DNA from 2 places in the Dyadobacter sp. HNCC25DJ183 genome. Region 2 is predicted to be linked to the other one. Evidence: riboswitches for the same ligand, from Rfam matches in the RefSeq annotation. Region 2 holds a riboswitch; the other holds the start of a gene.
What was found. A riboswitch is a leader RNA that binds a small molecule or an ion and turns the genes downstream of it on or off. The one in region 2 is predicted to bind cobalamin.
Positions count from the first base shown of each region.

Region 1: linked by a shared signal. The riboswitch ahead of AC1XTG_RS04570 (TonB-dependent receptor plug domain-containing protein) and the one ahead of AC1XTG_RS17885 (hypothetical protein) in region 2 are both predicted to bind cobalamin.

Region 1 covers NZ_JBXHAP010000002.1:127,382-134,787, forward strand. Annotated here, with positions in the region: gene AC1XTG_RS04550 (valine--tRNA ligase) at 1-160, shown strand, start outside; gene AC1XTG_RS04555 (DEAD/DEAH box helicase) at 272-1,609, shown strand; gene AC1XTG_RS04560 (tetratricopeptide repeat protein) at 1,678-2,421, shown strand; gene AC1XTG_RS04565 (YncE family protein) at 2,497-3,573, opposite strand; gene AC1XTG_RS04570 (TonB-dependent receptor plug domain-containing protein) at 3,608-5,554, opposite strand; cobalamin riboswitch at 5,614-5,815, opposite strand; gene AC1XTG_RS04575 (DMT family transporter) at 5,878-6,801, shown strand; gene AC1XTG_RS04580 (thioredoxin family protein) at 6,843-7,403, shown strand.
Region 2 covers NZ_JBXHAP010000007.1:11,031-18,436, reverse strand. Annotated here, with positions in the region: gene AC1XTG_RS17890 (TonB-dependent receptor plug domain-containing protein) at 30-2,729, opposite strand; gene AC1XTG_RS17885 (hypothetical protein) at 2,914-3,537, opposite strand; cobalamin riboswitch at 3,665-3,913, opposite strand; cobalamin riboswitch at 4,035-4,178, shown strand; gene AC1XTG_RS17880 (cobyrinic acid a,c-diamide synthase CobB) at 4,407-5,750, shown strand; gene cobN (cobaltochelatase subunit CobN) at 5,758-7,406, shown strand, end outside.

The DNA of each region.
Region 1 (7,406 bases), on a different contig from region 2:
ATACACGCAGGGATTTCTTGATGCTGTATTAAAGAAGCTTTCCAATGAGCGTTTTGTCCAGAATGCAAAAGGAGATATTGTCGAAAAAGAGCGGCAAAAACAGGCTGATGCAGAAGCAAAAATTGAAACTTTAAAAGAAGCGCTGGCCAGGTTAGGTTAAGGCTTGATAAACTCAGGGGAGCACGGTGTGAAAGCACCGTGCTTTTTTTGTTGGCCTGACTAGTAAGTGGCTTAAAGGTCACTACTGTATTAGTTTTCGTAACTTTGCAGAATGCAGACTACGCAAAACAAATTTGAGCAGTTCAAGCTCAACCGCCAATTACTGAATGCAATTGAAGAAGCGGGCTACACAGAACCGACGCCCATTCAGGAGCAGGCGATCCCGCTTGCATTGGCAGGACAGGATATTTTAGGCATTGCACAAACGGGCACCGGCAAAACGGCCGCCTATACCTTGCCCCTTATAATGCGCATCAAGTTTGCGCAGGGTGAACATCCGCGTGCATTGATTATGGCCCCGACGCGGGAACTTGCCATGCAGATCTCTGAGGCAATTCATGCATTATCGAAGTATACAGATATCCGCACCGTAGTTTTATACGGGGGAGTTGGTCCCAAAACGCAGATTGAGAATTTGCGAAAAGGGGTTGATATCATCGTTGCGACGCCCGGCCGGTTCATGGACCTGTATTTCCAGGAAGAGATTGTAGTGAAGCACCTCAATGTAATGGTACTTGATGAAGCAGATAAAATGATGGATATGGGCTTTATGCCGCAGATCAGAAAGCTGCTGGAAATCATCCCGACGAAGCGTCAGAATATGCTTTTCTCAGCGACCTTTTCCGAGAAAGTGGAGCGGCTATCCCATGAATTCCTTGAATTTCCAACACGTATAGAAGTTACACCACAGGCGACTACGGCGGAAATGGTGTCGCAGACTTTGTATGAAGTGCCTAATTTCCGCACAAAAATCAACCTGCTTTCCTATTTCCTGAAAACCAGGGAGGATTTCAACCGCGTACTTGTATTTACCAGAAGCCGTGAAGTGGCAGGTTTGGTACACGATAACCTGCTCAACCGGGTTGTAAAGGAAAATGAACTGAAAGTAATCCACGCCAACAAAGGCCAGAATACACGGATCAATGCAATGGAAGCATTTCGCGCCGGCTCTGTGCGCGTCATGGTAGCTACGGACGTGGTAGCGCGCGGGATTGATATTACCGAAGTGAGCCACGTGATCAATTTCGATGTTCCGCTGATTTATGAGGATTATGTGCACCGGATCGGCAGAACCGGGCGCGCGAATAAGATAGGGGAAGCGATTACTTTTATGACAATGGCCGACGAATATCACATTCGCAAGATCGAACAGATTATACGAATGGAGATTCCCAGAGCAGAATTGCCAGAGGATCTGGAAATTGCGCCGACGCCCATTCCGGAGCGACAGGATATGCTCCGCGAAATCGATAATCAGAAGCGTAGAGAAGATCCTACCTTCCTTGGCGCCTTCCACGAGAAGAAAAAAGTTTTCCACAGCAAGCCCAGAGATTTGTCAAAAAACGGGCAAAAACGCAAAGGTTCTACGGGAAGAAGTAAACGTAAATAATGCAATACATTCCCGATAAAACCGTTTAACTTGGACAATAGAAAACCTGTTTCTCTATTTAGTTTCATATGAAAGAATCTGTTTTTGTTTGGCTTGCGGTGCTTATACCTGTCTTCGGCCTTGCGCAAAACACGCATCTTGCAAGCGCCGGCGCTGCCAGCTCGGGTACGAACACGGCACAGAAAAAACCTCTTGAATTAAAAGAAAGACGTATTCTTCCACTGTTTGGCGAGGTAAGTAAAACTTCCGAGCAGATCGACGAAGAAATTAAATTCCTGAGTGAATGCGACAAGTCCTTTTCGAGCCGCACTGAGGCAAGCAGCTTTTTCGCTGCGCGTGCGTGGGAGTATTTGCAGGAGGGTTCACTGGATACTGCCTGCTACCGTTTCAATCTTGCGCAGCTTCTGAATGACAAGAACGTGGAGGCTTACTGGGGCTTGGGAGTAGTGTCTTACCAGCGCGAAAACTGGGTGGATGCGAAACGGATGTTGAGTAAGGGAGTGAGCTTGCAGGGCGACAATGTGCCTTTGCTGGTGGATCTTTCTACCGTTGATCTTAAACTTTATGCAATTACCAGCCGGAAAGAAGAGCTGGATGAAGCTGCCGAGCTTTTGAAACATGCCACTGCGGTGGATTCAACTTACGCGCTTGGTCAGTATAATTTGTCTCTTTTGCATTATAACCTTAATGAGCTCGATAAGTCCTGGGAGCATTTACATAAAGGCAGAGTGCTGGATTTATCACAAATGAATTTCGAATTTGTGGAACTACTGAAAGCCAAAATGCCAGATCCGCAGGGGTTCTTCAAATAGTTATCAAGATATATGATGCAAAAAAGCGCCCCTGAATGTTCAGAGGCGCTTTTTTTGTTGTTATATGAAATGAGCTTACTGGAAGAAAAATCCTGTTGGGGCAACATTTACTTTCACAGAATCAACTACCGAGCCGTCGGCGCGGTAGCGGATCGCGTAACCTGCCTGCGCGTACGATGGTGTTACACCTGCATAGATTAAACCTTGCGCAGGGTCCACTGCAAGTCCGGTGAACATTCTTCTGATGAGCGGAGTCGCAAGGCTGATCTGCGTATCATTGATCCCAAATTTGTAGGTTTCTCCGTGTGAAACGAAGTTGGCGTCAAAGTAGGACAATGTGAAAACAATGGATTTCAGATCATTGGTCAATGCAAAATTGCCTGCTATTTTGTTTGCATCAGTTCCTATCGGCAAAGTTGTCTCCACCGCGTAGGAAGTCGGATCAATTTTCATTGCTTTGATACCGGCACCTACCCAAAGCTTGCCGTTTGCATCCAAACCGATCGGTGTCGGTGTAGCGTCCAGGGCAATTGTTTTGGTGACCGTTTCTGCATTGGTATCAATAACATACAAAGTTTTGCCTTCGCCATAGGAAACTGTTCCCACGAACAGTTTACCTGTTGTAAATACCAGATTTTCCGGTCCGCCGGCAATCGGGATTTTCTTTGTTACTTTTCTTGTAGCAATGTCAACCACAGCAATATAACCGGAGCTATAATCGCTTGTGTAAGATCCCCAGCAGGATACATAGGCGCGATTTCCTGCAACCACAACTTCCCTCGGGTTCTCAATATCCGGCGCGCCGATAGTGCCTTGTTTTTGAAAAGTATAGGCATTAACGAATTCAATCTTGTCCATTCCTGCATTGGAATTGTCAACCAGAATCACACCGTACTCACCCGTAGCTGCGTAACCTTGTACACCGCCGGTCAGCGCGGAGCCATTTACTTTGGAGAAAATATCGGCTTCGGCAGTGGTATTTTCGCGTTTCAAAAATGAAATAGCGCCATTATTCTGACTGAAGTTACCTTCGTTCACCACGAAAACGCCTTTCGCAAAATCCCCCTTCGGCTCGGGATCACTTTGATTACATGACGATACTGCTGCTGAGAATGCGATGAAGTAAAGTACTCTTGATAATCGTTGTTTCATCTTAATTGGATTTATATATAACTGTATTGCAAATTTAAAACTCGTCTTGTCGTACCCGCGCCTGTTTTGTTTTTGAATCAAATGCCGCAATGAGGTTGATCGCGAAGCTTCTGCCAGGCAATGCATTGTTTTGTACGCTCAGGTAAAACGTATTTGTTACATTGTTGATCTGCCCCTGCACCCGCAAATATACTTTCCCAAATGAAACGGAAGTTTCCGCCAGCAGATGCAACAGCGCGTACTCTTTCAAAAAAGTGGAATTGTCGAAAGTAGTGTACCGTTTGCCCGCAAATTGCAATTGGCCTGTCAGCTTTGTGTTGCGGTACTGTGCAAATGTACTCAGCCCGGCAGTATGAAGCGGCACGAAACGTAGCTGCTTTCCAATCACATCAACAGAGTATGCGTCGTAAGCTCTTTCCTGAATGCTTTTATTATAAGCATAAGTAATGTTCGTTCCAAGTTGCGTTACATCTATACTCCCGCGCCAGCCTGCCTGTATTTCCACGCCGCGGGCAAGTACCTGTTGTAAGTTTTCGATGCGATAATTTTTTACAGGATTCCAGTAAGTCCAGTCTTTGATCCGGTTGTGATAAGCTGTTACCGAAACATCCAGCTGGCTCTTGGGAGAAATAACGAAGGCCTGTTCTATGCCGGCTTCCTTGTTCCAGCCATTCTCAGGCCTGATATTCGGGTCACCCAGTACTTTCCAGTAACGTTCATTCAAGGTAGGTACACGGTAGCTTCTGGCAACCGAGCTTTTTATTTTCAGCTTGTATCCGGGCAGTTCAATCAACTGGTATTCAGCGCCCAGTGAGGGGGTAAAAGGCGGGTTGTACCCTGTTACCAGCGCCTGGCGGAGATTCACGGACACGACCAGCGGTGCATTGACCTGCCAGCGGGTGAGAAGAAAGAAGTCGCCGCGGTTTTCTGTGATAACCGGCGTTTCGTAGCCAGGTACCCTGGTCCGGTAATGCGTCCATTCGGCTCCCGCCTTAATGGATATGTTGCTTCTGTTTTGATTCAGGATAAAGTCGAAATCCTTTTCAATGCGGTTGGAAAATTTATCAGTTACAGCATGGTCGAGCTGGCGATAATTGCCTTTCGCATAATCGATGATATCCCGCACCCAGGCGGCACGTGCTGTGAAATCCCCGACACTGTATCTAAGCATTCCCCGGTAAGCTTTGGTTAATGTAAGCTCGCGACCAGCAGTGTCGGCTGGTGAGGTGGTCAGTTTGTTGCTGGTAATCCAGGCATGCGCAGAGATTTCCTGATTGTTTTTGCCACTAATAAAAATATCCTGAACCAGACCGCGCTGGAATGCTTCGGAAGGCAGCAATGCATATTCCCTCCGTTGTCGATAGGGAAATTGGTTGTTCATCCGATTGTCGTAAAGACTCGTTTTTCCCGAAATCCGCCAGTTGTTCCGTAGCGCGGACCCATAGCGGGCAGCAACCTGGGTCTGGTGATTGTGAAAGCTTTCGACCTGCTGTCCCAGTAAAACTTTAAACCCATTCTCTCCCGCAGCACTGTTCAGTAAAATGCTGCCGCCTACTGCATCGGTTCCTACAATGCTCGCAGCTGAACCATATTGAATGGAAAGCGCATCGAAGCCAGCGACAGGTATGGTCGAAAAATCGGTTTGGCCCAATGTGGGAGAGTTGATATTCAGTCCATTCCAGAGTACAGCCGTGTGATTGGCAGAGGTTCCGCGGAAGAAAGCAGTGGTAAGTTGTCCCGGTCCATATTTGTTAAAAGAAACCGGTGTTTGAATTGCCAGCAGATCACTGATATTCTGAAATTGAAAGGCGAGCAGGCTGGCTGAATCAATCCGCTGCACTTTCAATCCGCTCATGAACTTTTCGGGCACAAAACCCTTGATATTAACCGGCTGCAAGGCAATGGAATCCGTTTGGGCGTGGGTTATAGCCGGAAGAAAAGTCCCTGCCGCAATAACCGCCGTAATCAAAATCCGCTTCACAAAAATCACCTGGGTATTCTCTGGATAGTAACAGGCCCGCTGCTTTTCCTCCGAAAGCGTTGTAGCACGAATGATCTGGCAGGTCTCCTGGCTCGCCTTTTGACCCGGTGCCTTCCCGTTTTTCAACAGTGGCTTCGAAGATCGGGTCAATGGAACAGACTTACAGTTGCGGGGACAGCTTCCGGTTTTAACGGAATTCCCTATTAAGCCACGAAAAGCAATATGGAAATTGCTGCGGGCACCAAACAGTCGCAAAGGTAGCTAATTGCATTCGTTTTACGACCGAATGAGCAATCGCTTATCTTTGTCCCAAAATCTAAAAGGTGGCCCCTTCTGTAAACATTCCTGTCAACGCGTCCCGAAAAGGCATTTACCTCATGCTCGGAGCGGCATTCTTCTTTTCGCTGACTTCTGCATTATCCAAGTGGCTGGGCCGTGATTTCCATATTGTTCAGTTGGTGTTCTTCCGGAATATAGTCGGCGTGGTTTTCGTGCTCAGCAGTATCCGGCAGCGACCGCTGGTTCAGCAAGGCGGGAAGCTGGGGTTGCTGATTTTCAGGGGAGTTGTAGGTACGCTGTCGCTGTACATGCTTTTTTATGCCATTCAAACGCTCGGACTCGGGCGGGCTTCCACCTATCAGTATACTTACCCGATTTTCCTGGCACTACTTTCCTGGTTGTTGATTGGAGAAACCCTGAATGGAGGTGAGTGGGCTGCGATTTTCATTGGCTTCACAGGTATCCTGCTCGTGTTCAGGCCGGATCTATCCACTTCCCTGCGTGACAATGCGCTTGGACTGGGCAATGCACTTTTAACAGCCGTCTCCTATTTGTCTATCCGGCAGCTCGGGCTGGTTTATGATACCCGCGCCATCATTTTGTCATTTATGCTCAGCGGGATCGTAATGCCCATTATCTCCATGCTGGTAGGTACTTACTATCCTGTCGAACACCTCGATTTTCTGATCGGTACATTTAAATGGCCTGAAAATGCGTGGCAATGGCTGGGATTTCTGGCCCTCGGATTAACTGCTTTGGCAGGCCAGAAAATGCTGACACAATCTTTTACATTCGACAAAGCAGGCCGGGTGGCGGCGATTGGTTATTCCAACATTCTCTTTTCGGTCCTGATTGGGTTTTTAATGGGGGAAGCAATTCCTTCTGTCCCGATGCTGGCTGGTATGCTGCTGATTGTTGCTGGCGGCATTCTTATATCGTTTGCCAAATCCAAGGTTATAGTGAAATAAACCGGCGGTAATTCTTGTTCTTTGGCTAGAAACTAAGATCTATGAAAAACCTTGTTTTAAACAGCCTGATCGTTGCATCTGTTGCATTTATGTCAACTGGTTTTAAATCCGATACGGAGAAAAAAGATACAGCGCAGATCCAATGGATGACGATTGAAGAGGCTTATACAAAAATCCAGAAAGAGCCGCGGAAGATCATGATCGATCTTTATACCGATTGGTGTGGGTGGTGCAAAGTAATGGACCGCGAAACTTTCAAGAACAAGGCAGTTGTCGAGTACGTCAACAAGACTTACTATGCTGTGAAGCTCGACGCAGAGCAAAAAGCGACGATTACATTGGGGGATAAAAAATTTCAGTTCCTGCCGCAGGGAAGCAAGGGGATTAATGAGATTGCATTGGCGCTGACCAACAATCAGCCAAGTTACCCCACGACCGTTTTCTTAGACGATCAATTCAACATGATCCAGCCGCTTGCGGGTTATCTTAAACCCAAAGAATTCCACGAGGTAATCACCTTTATTGGCGGCGATTTTTACAAAAAAGAACAGTTCGAAAGCTATAAGGCTAAGACTTACAAGGAGAAGTATCCTGCGAAGTAAGGT
Region 2 (7,406 bases):
AAGGCAGCAATCCCCGGCCTTTTTGTTTGTTAAAACATAATCTGGTAACGTACCGAAACTGCTCTTCCGGGGAGGTTATAGCCTCTTTTTTCGTAATAATTTTCATCCGTTACATTGGCTACTTTCATGGTTAACGAATGCATTGGATTGATCTTGAAAGAGGCGGCGAGGTCGAAAACCATATACTGCGGGTATTCGATTTCGGGATTGACCGGGTCGCTGTAGTCAATATCCTTCCGCGTTCCCACCGACCTTCCCGAGAGCCGCACACGCAGCCACTTCCGGTTGTCATATTCCAAACCATAATTGAATGTATTTCTGGCCACATTCTGGATATCGCGGTTTGTAGCGGCGCCATCTGTTTCAATGATCAGCTCACGCGCTTTGAAGGTTGACGAACCGTTCCAGTAAGCGCGCAATGCATATCTGAAATCATTCAATGCGCCCAGATCGTACGAAATTTCAGTTTCAAGTCCGGATATCTCCGCGTCTGCCGCATTCACGAAAGTGGCCCGGGACACGATTATGTCGCCATTTGCCTGCGGCTCGCTGGTCGTTTTAATGATCTTGGCAATCCGGTTATCCACTTTGGTAGAAAAATAGGTAACACCGGCAGAGAAGCCCGACCTGGGTTTGGTGTAATGCAGGCCCAGGTCCCAGCTGAGGCTGCTTTCATTTTTGAGGTCGGCATTCCCGGCTGTCACCGCGATCCTGCCTTTCGCATCCCGCACCTCATTGTAACCAGCCACACTGTAAGCGTCGGTAGTTACGAATGCGCGGCCTAATGCACCTTTAATCTGGAAAAACGGCAGCACCTGGTAAGTCGCACCCAGGCTCGGACTGGTAAATGGGTTTGTTGTTTTGCCTGCTTTATAGGAAGGTAAAAGGGCCGTCTTGCGCACATCAAATGTGATCTGATCGTACCGAATTCCAGGTTGTAAAGTCAGTTTGTTGAAGGTAAGCAGCGCCTGCGCGTAAAATGCGGAAGAAATGATCGCATAGGCCGGCTGCGTGGGGCCGCGCTCGGTGGTGTCGTTTGTCCATCTTCTGCTTTTGGTAGCCGCATTCAGGTAATCGTAGCCGAGGATCAGCGCGTGATTGCCCAGCTTCCAGACATCTTTTACCTGTAAACCTTTCCATGCATTTTGTAGCTCAGCCGAGCGGAATGGTACCACGGGCTTACCGGATACATTCAGGGTGAAATTGCGGGTATTTTCTTCGGAGGTAAACACTTTCAGCGACGGGCTGTGGTTGCCGATCTTGCCGGAAATTGAAAAGTCTATGGCAGCACGGTCCACATTCTTGGTACTGGCTTCCGAACTTCCCGAAGAGATTTCGCCGGGCGATTCCACATCTTTCGCCTGAAAGCTCTCCCCACTTACATCCAGACGCCAGTTTGTGGCAAGCTGGTATCCCGCCCGCAGCCTGCCGGAGTAATAATGTAATTTTGTGAAAGGTCTTCTTTGTCCGTCGGTAACACTTTCATCCACATTTTCACTTAGGCCGGAAGCATAATTTTTCTGCGCATTATTGAAGCCAAATGTATTACGCAGCCAGTTGTTTTTGCCGATTTTATAATCTTTTGCACGTTCCAGATAGTTGAAAGAAAGGTCGTAATCAAGCTTTTTGGTGAGGTTACCTCCCGAATTCAGCCCGGCCTGAACAGTCTGGAAACTGCCGTATTCAGCAAATGTGGACCCCCTGTGGTCCCCCTTCGAACGCGCAGTAATTACATTGATCACCCCTCCCATTGCCTGCGAGCCATAGAGCGAAGACGCGGGACCTTTCAACACTTCAATCCGCTCAACGCCATTGAGGTTAATTTGTGAAAGGTTGGTCGCGCCGGCAGGCCGGCCATCGATCAAAAGCAGCGTCCGCTGGTTTAGTCCCGAGAACTGCGGCCGGAAACCCCTTATCCCGATACCGGAAGACAAATTGGGATACTGAATCACATCCACAGCAGCCGTTTTCCGCACAATATCAGTCAGGTCCGCCGATGGTGTCAGTTCAATATCACTCTTCGAAATCAAAACCATCTTCTGCGCAATAGCCTCCACCTTCGTCTCAAACCGCGTAGCAGTAACCACCACCGGATTCAACACATTCTGCCGAATAGAATCCGAACCCTGACCAAAAGAGAGGAGCGGAAGAAAAAGCGAAGCAAGGAACGCCAGGTGTGACGCCCACTCCACACCATAGCGCTCGCGCCTAGTTACACTGAGCGCACCGGGCCGCCGGGCGGGCAAAGTGAAGAAGCGTGACGCTATTTTGCTTCGACCGCCCGGCGGCCCGGTCCGCTCAGCATGACAAAGCGAGTGGAATTCAGGCGAAGTAGACAAGCGTGACGCCCCTATGCTTCGACTGCGCTCAGCATGACAAAAAGAGTGGACGGCATAAAGAAGGGAATGGACAGCATAACGAAGCGAGTGGAATGCACTCGAAGTGGACAAGCGCATCGCCAACTCCACAACACCGCTTCCCGCCTTTGTCACACTGAGCGGAGTCGAAGTGCAGAAGCGTGACGCCCCTATGCTTCGACTGCGCTCAGCATGACAAAGGGGGCAGACAACATGAAACGAAGAATGCAGAGCATTCAAAGTGAAGAAGTGCGCCGCCCTCGCCACAACACCGCTTCCCAGCTTTGTCACACTGAGCGGACCGGGCCGCCGGGCGGTCGAAGTGAAGAGGCGCGACGCCCGCTCCACACCACCGCGCCCCCACCTTGTCACACTGAGCGGAGTCGAAGTGAACGAGCGTGACGCTATTTTGCTTCGACTCCGCTCAGCATGACAAAGCGAACAAACAGCATGAAAAAGCCAACAAGCAACATAACAAACACTCCAAAAAGGAAAATACAAGTACCTCATTTAAAAAAAATTAACTTAGAAAATCAAAAGAATACAGCTACTACAATTACAGCGAACCCGCCAGTGTGATCGCTCCGATAATGATGGAGAATGTACCTACCAGGTAGTTGACGAGGCGCAGGAAGGTTTCGCGGTGGGAGACGAATTTGCTGATTGAGAATGCGAAAAAGTAGCCGTAGGCGGACATGGACAGGATAATGCCCAGACTTTGAATGACGATGATCCAGACTGCCGTGCGGGCGTCACTTGCGGCGAGCGTCAATGCCACTGCGCAGGCACCGCCTGTACCAGCCAGTCCGTGCACCATACCTACCCAAAAAGAGCGGCTGAACTTTTGAGAATGGACAACAGGCGGGGCAGAGGAGCTTCTGAAATTCCGCATCACTGCCACAATGCCCAGCCAGATCATCAGCGGTCCGACGAGCAGCTCAACTTTGCCGGAGACTTCCAGCGAAAAGGTGGATTTGAGCAGCAGTACCAGCACTGCGAAGAGGATGAGGGTAAAAGAATGTCCCAAAGACCAATGCGACGATCGCCAGATCAGTTTCCAGCGCTGGCCGGGACTGCGTTTTTCATCGGTAGCCAGTACTGAGACTGCCGCCATGTGGTCGGGTTCGAAGGAATGCTGCACACCGAGCAGCAGGGAGTCAATAAGCAGGAAATTGATCATCGAATAAAATTTAACCCTGCAAGCGCAGGCTGACTGATTTTATCCGGATTGGAACAGGGAAAACAGGGAAGAAGGCACGACGAAATACCGCCTGCCAAAATCCTCTCGCCTTTCTTCCCGAAAGCAAAACGGATATTTTCGAATGGCAGGTCTTCTGACTCGTTCAGTAGCTAACGCCTTCCCGGAAGTATAGTGAATGATTAATGAGTGAATGAGCGAAGGGTTTATTCACTCATTCAACATTCAAAATTCCTCTTCCAGTGGCAAATTGTTAGCTCCTTTTTTGTGAACTTACAGCAGCGGGTACTGCTCCGGATTTACACCGGATTCCCTTTTAATCACACCAGCGGCGTGAACCAAATGAGCCGCAAAGCTATATCTTTTTGAATGCCGTGAAGCAAAAATTTCCTGCCTGATAAAAAATGTCCCTCTGCCGCGCTGCCTTCCGGGATTTCTGCAAAATCGTGCTACATTTGCCACAAACAAGTTCTTTGCTATCTTTTTCCAACAGGAAAGGTTTTACTAACCAGTGAATTAATAGGGGAATCGTGTGAGAATCACGAGCTGTCGCGCAACTGTAAGTAACGTTCGAAATTTGTAACGTTACGAGTCAGAAAACCTGCCTTTTCTTTGTTGACAATGCTTTCGCGGAATGAAGCTAGTCTGATCTGGATATTGCGTTTCAGGGTTAATGCCCTGTACTCTCCATTGGGTTTTCTTCTTAATCCATTCTTCCTGTCTTTTCTTTTTTTCTGCCGATTGCATTGTGAGATTTAGCTAGGGCTCTCAACATTTTTGTTTGCCACGAATGCACGAATGGACACGAATGCGTGTACAGCCGGATAGGAGTGGCGTTAGCAGCAGAACCAATGACCCAGTCTCATTTTCTTATTTCTGCCCCGGCGAGCAACTCGGGTAAGACGACCCTCACGCTGGGTTTACTGCGCGCGCTTACCAGACGCAACCTGAAAGTACAGCCTTTCAAGTGCGGACCTGATTATATTGATCCCATTCACCACACCGAGGCAGCGGGGAGCCAGAGTATCAACCTCGATACATTCATGTCCTCCAATGCGCACGTGCAGGCCCTTTATGCAAAGTATTCGGCTCAATCCGATGTATCGGTGACCGAGGGTGTGATGGGACTTTTTGATGGCGCTCAGAAAATGGACGGCAGCAGCGCGGCAATTGCAGAATTGCTGGGTATCCCGGTTGTTTTGGTAGTTGACGCCAGGTCAATGGCGTATTCGGCTGCGGCTTTGTTGTACGGATTCAAAAACTTTTACCAACATATCTCCATCGCGGGAGTGATTTTCAACTTTGTCGGGACAGAGTCGCATTACCGTTTTTTGCAGGATGCCTGTGCAGATGCAGGCGTTGAGGCGCTTGGTTATTTGTCTAAAAACAGTGCACTGGCAATCCCGTCGCGACACCTGGGCTTGCATATTTCCGCGGAAACAGACTATGAGCAGATCATTGAAAGTGCAGCTCACTTGGTGGAGCAGACAGTGAACCTGGACCGGCTGCTGGAATTGACAAGGGGTAACATTAACCCCGGTGAAAGCAGCCCCGTTGGGTCAGCAAAAGAACCAGCCAGCAGGTTGAAAATTGCCATTGCCCGCGATGAGGCATTCACTTTTACTTACCATCAAAATATTGAAGCACTGGCCGGTTTAGGTCATATTACCTGGTTCAGTCCGATTCACGATCACGTACTTCCCGAAACGGATTTCCTCTATATCCCGGGCGGCTACCCCGAGTTGCATGCGGCAGAGCTGAGCGAAAACGAATCAATGCGGGCGAGTATCAAAGCTTACTGTGACGAGGGCGGTCTGGCCTTCGCCGAATGCGGCGGACTGATGTACCTCGGCGAGCAGCTTACGAATGCGCAGGGCGACACATTTGAAATGGCAGGTGCGCTCCCATGCAGCACCAGTATGCTGCATTCCAAAATGGTACTGGGTTACCGCACCGGAAACTGGGACGGGGTGCAGTTCAACGGCCACGAATTCCATTATTCCGGATTTACAAACAATAGCTTGACCGCCGGCAATGCGCTGATTACGAATGCAATAGGCATTGAAACAGATACAAAGCTCTACCGGAAAAACAACACCTTCGGCACCTACATGCACATCTACTGGGGCGAAACCCAAAGCTTTTTAGAAAATCTAATATCAAAAAGCCGACAGCCGACAGCCAACAGCCGATAGCCAAAACATGATCCAGCACAAACGCCAGCGTGTCACGCGCTCTGATGGAAAATCCATAAACCTGGTGCAGCGCAGGGGACATTTGTCCTACTGCTATAATGCCTGCTGCTGCGGCCGGGTTGACCGTGGCTATGCAGCTATACCCGTCGAGCTTTACAAGAGCGAGTGGCTGAAACGAAAGCTGCGGAATACAGTGCACCTGACCAAAGGCGGCTGCCTGGGCCCGTGTACACTCGCCAATGTGGTTACCCTGCTTTTTGACGGGCATTCAGTATGGTTTCACTCGATCAATAACGACTGGCAGATCGTCGCGATTTTCGATTATATAGAGAGCATGGTCAAAGCGGACAGGTACCTCGTGCCGCCGGCAGACCTGGCTGAGTATGTTTTTCAATTTTATACCTGGAAAGGATCTGAAAATGCGACTTTGTCCGGACAGACCGCTCTGCCAACAGAAGGAATTGTATTCCTTACTCACGCCGATACCGACCTGTTGGCGCTCAGCCGGGCTATGGAGTTGCTGCCTGATGAGTTTCCCAAAACGTCGGGAATGAGTTTAATGAGTATTAAAAGCGAGGAGCAAATGGCGCAGCTGCTGGAAAGGGAAATTGCTGAAGCCAAAATTATCGTGATCCGCATTCACGGCAGGTTGAGCAGTATCCCGGGCTTTAGCGAGCTGGTGAACCTGGCCAGGCAACGGCAGCAACACCTGATCGTGGTAAGCGGGACAGGTGAATTGAATCCCGAATTCGCAGCAGTGTCCACGGTGTCTCCTGCGATTTTGCAAGATACATTGAGCTACCTGCAAGCCGGAGGATACAACAACCTGGCTTCTCTGCTGTTTTATCTGTCGGACCATTTACTAATGACCGGCTTTGGCGCCGAGCCGGCAGCTGCATTGCCTGAGCACGGCATCTATCACCCCGACCTGCCCGAAAATGCAGATATAGCTGACTGGCTGAAATGGCACAATCCATCGCGTGCGACCGTGGCTATTACATTCTACCGCGCCCATTGGATCAGCGGGAATACCGCTTTTGTTGACGCGATGATAACGTCGCTGGAAGAACGCGGGCTGAATGCATTGCCTGTTTTTACATCTTCCCTGAAATCCACCGATGCGGCGAGCGGCAAGCCGGCTGCATTCCGGTTCTTTGAAGCGCCTGTGCGTGTGGATGTTTTGATTAATACGATCTCATTTGCAATTACAGATATTCAGCCTGCGGGCACGATCAGCAAACCTGTGGCTGCGCTTACTTCACTGGATGTTCCTGTTTTGCAGGCCATAACCAGCGGAATGGCGCGTGGTCCCTGGGAATCGTCGGCGCGGGGACTGAACCCGCTGGATACCGCGATGAATGTGGCTATACCCGAATTTGACGGTCGTATTATTACGGTACCTGTATCTTTCAAAGAAAAAGGCAAGGAGACAAAAGGCTACGAGCCACTGGCCGAGCGCGTCGACAGGGTTACCGGTCTCGCCCTTCGTTTCGCAAGACTGAAACATTTACCTAATCAGGACAAAAAGGTTGCCTTCATTTTCACAAACTCCAATACAAAAGCCTCACAGGTAGGAAATGCGGTTGGACTTGATGCGCCGGCCTCTCTGATGCATATTCTGCACGCCATGCAGGCAGAAGGATACCGGATCCAAAA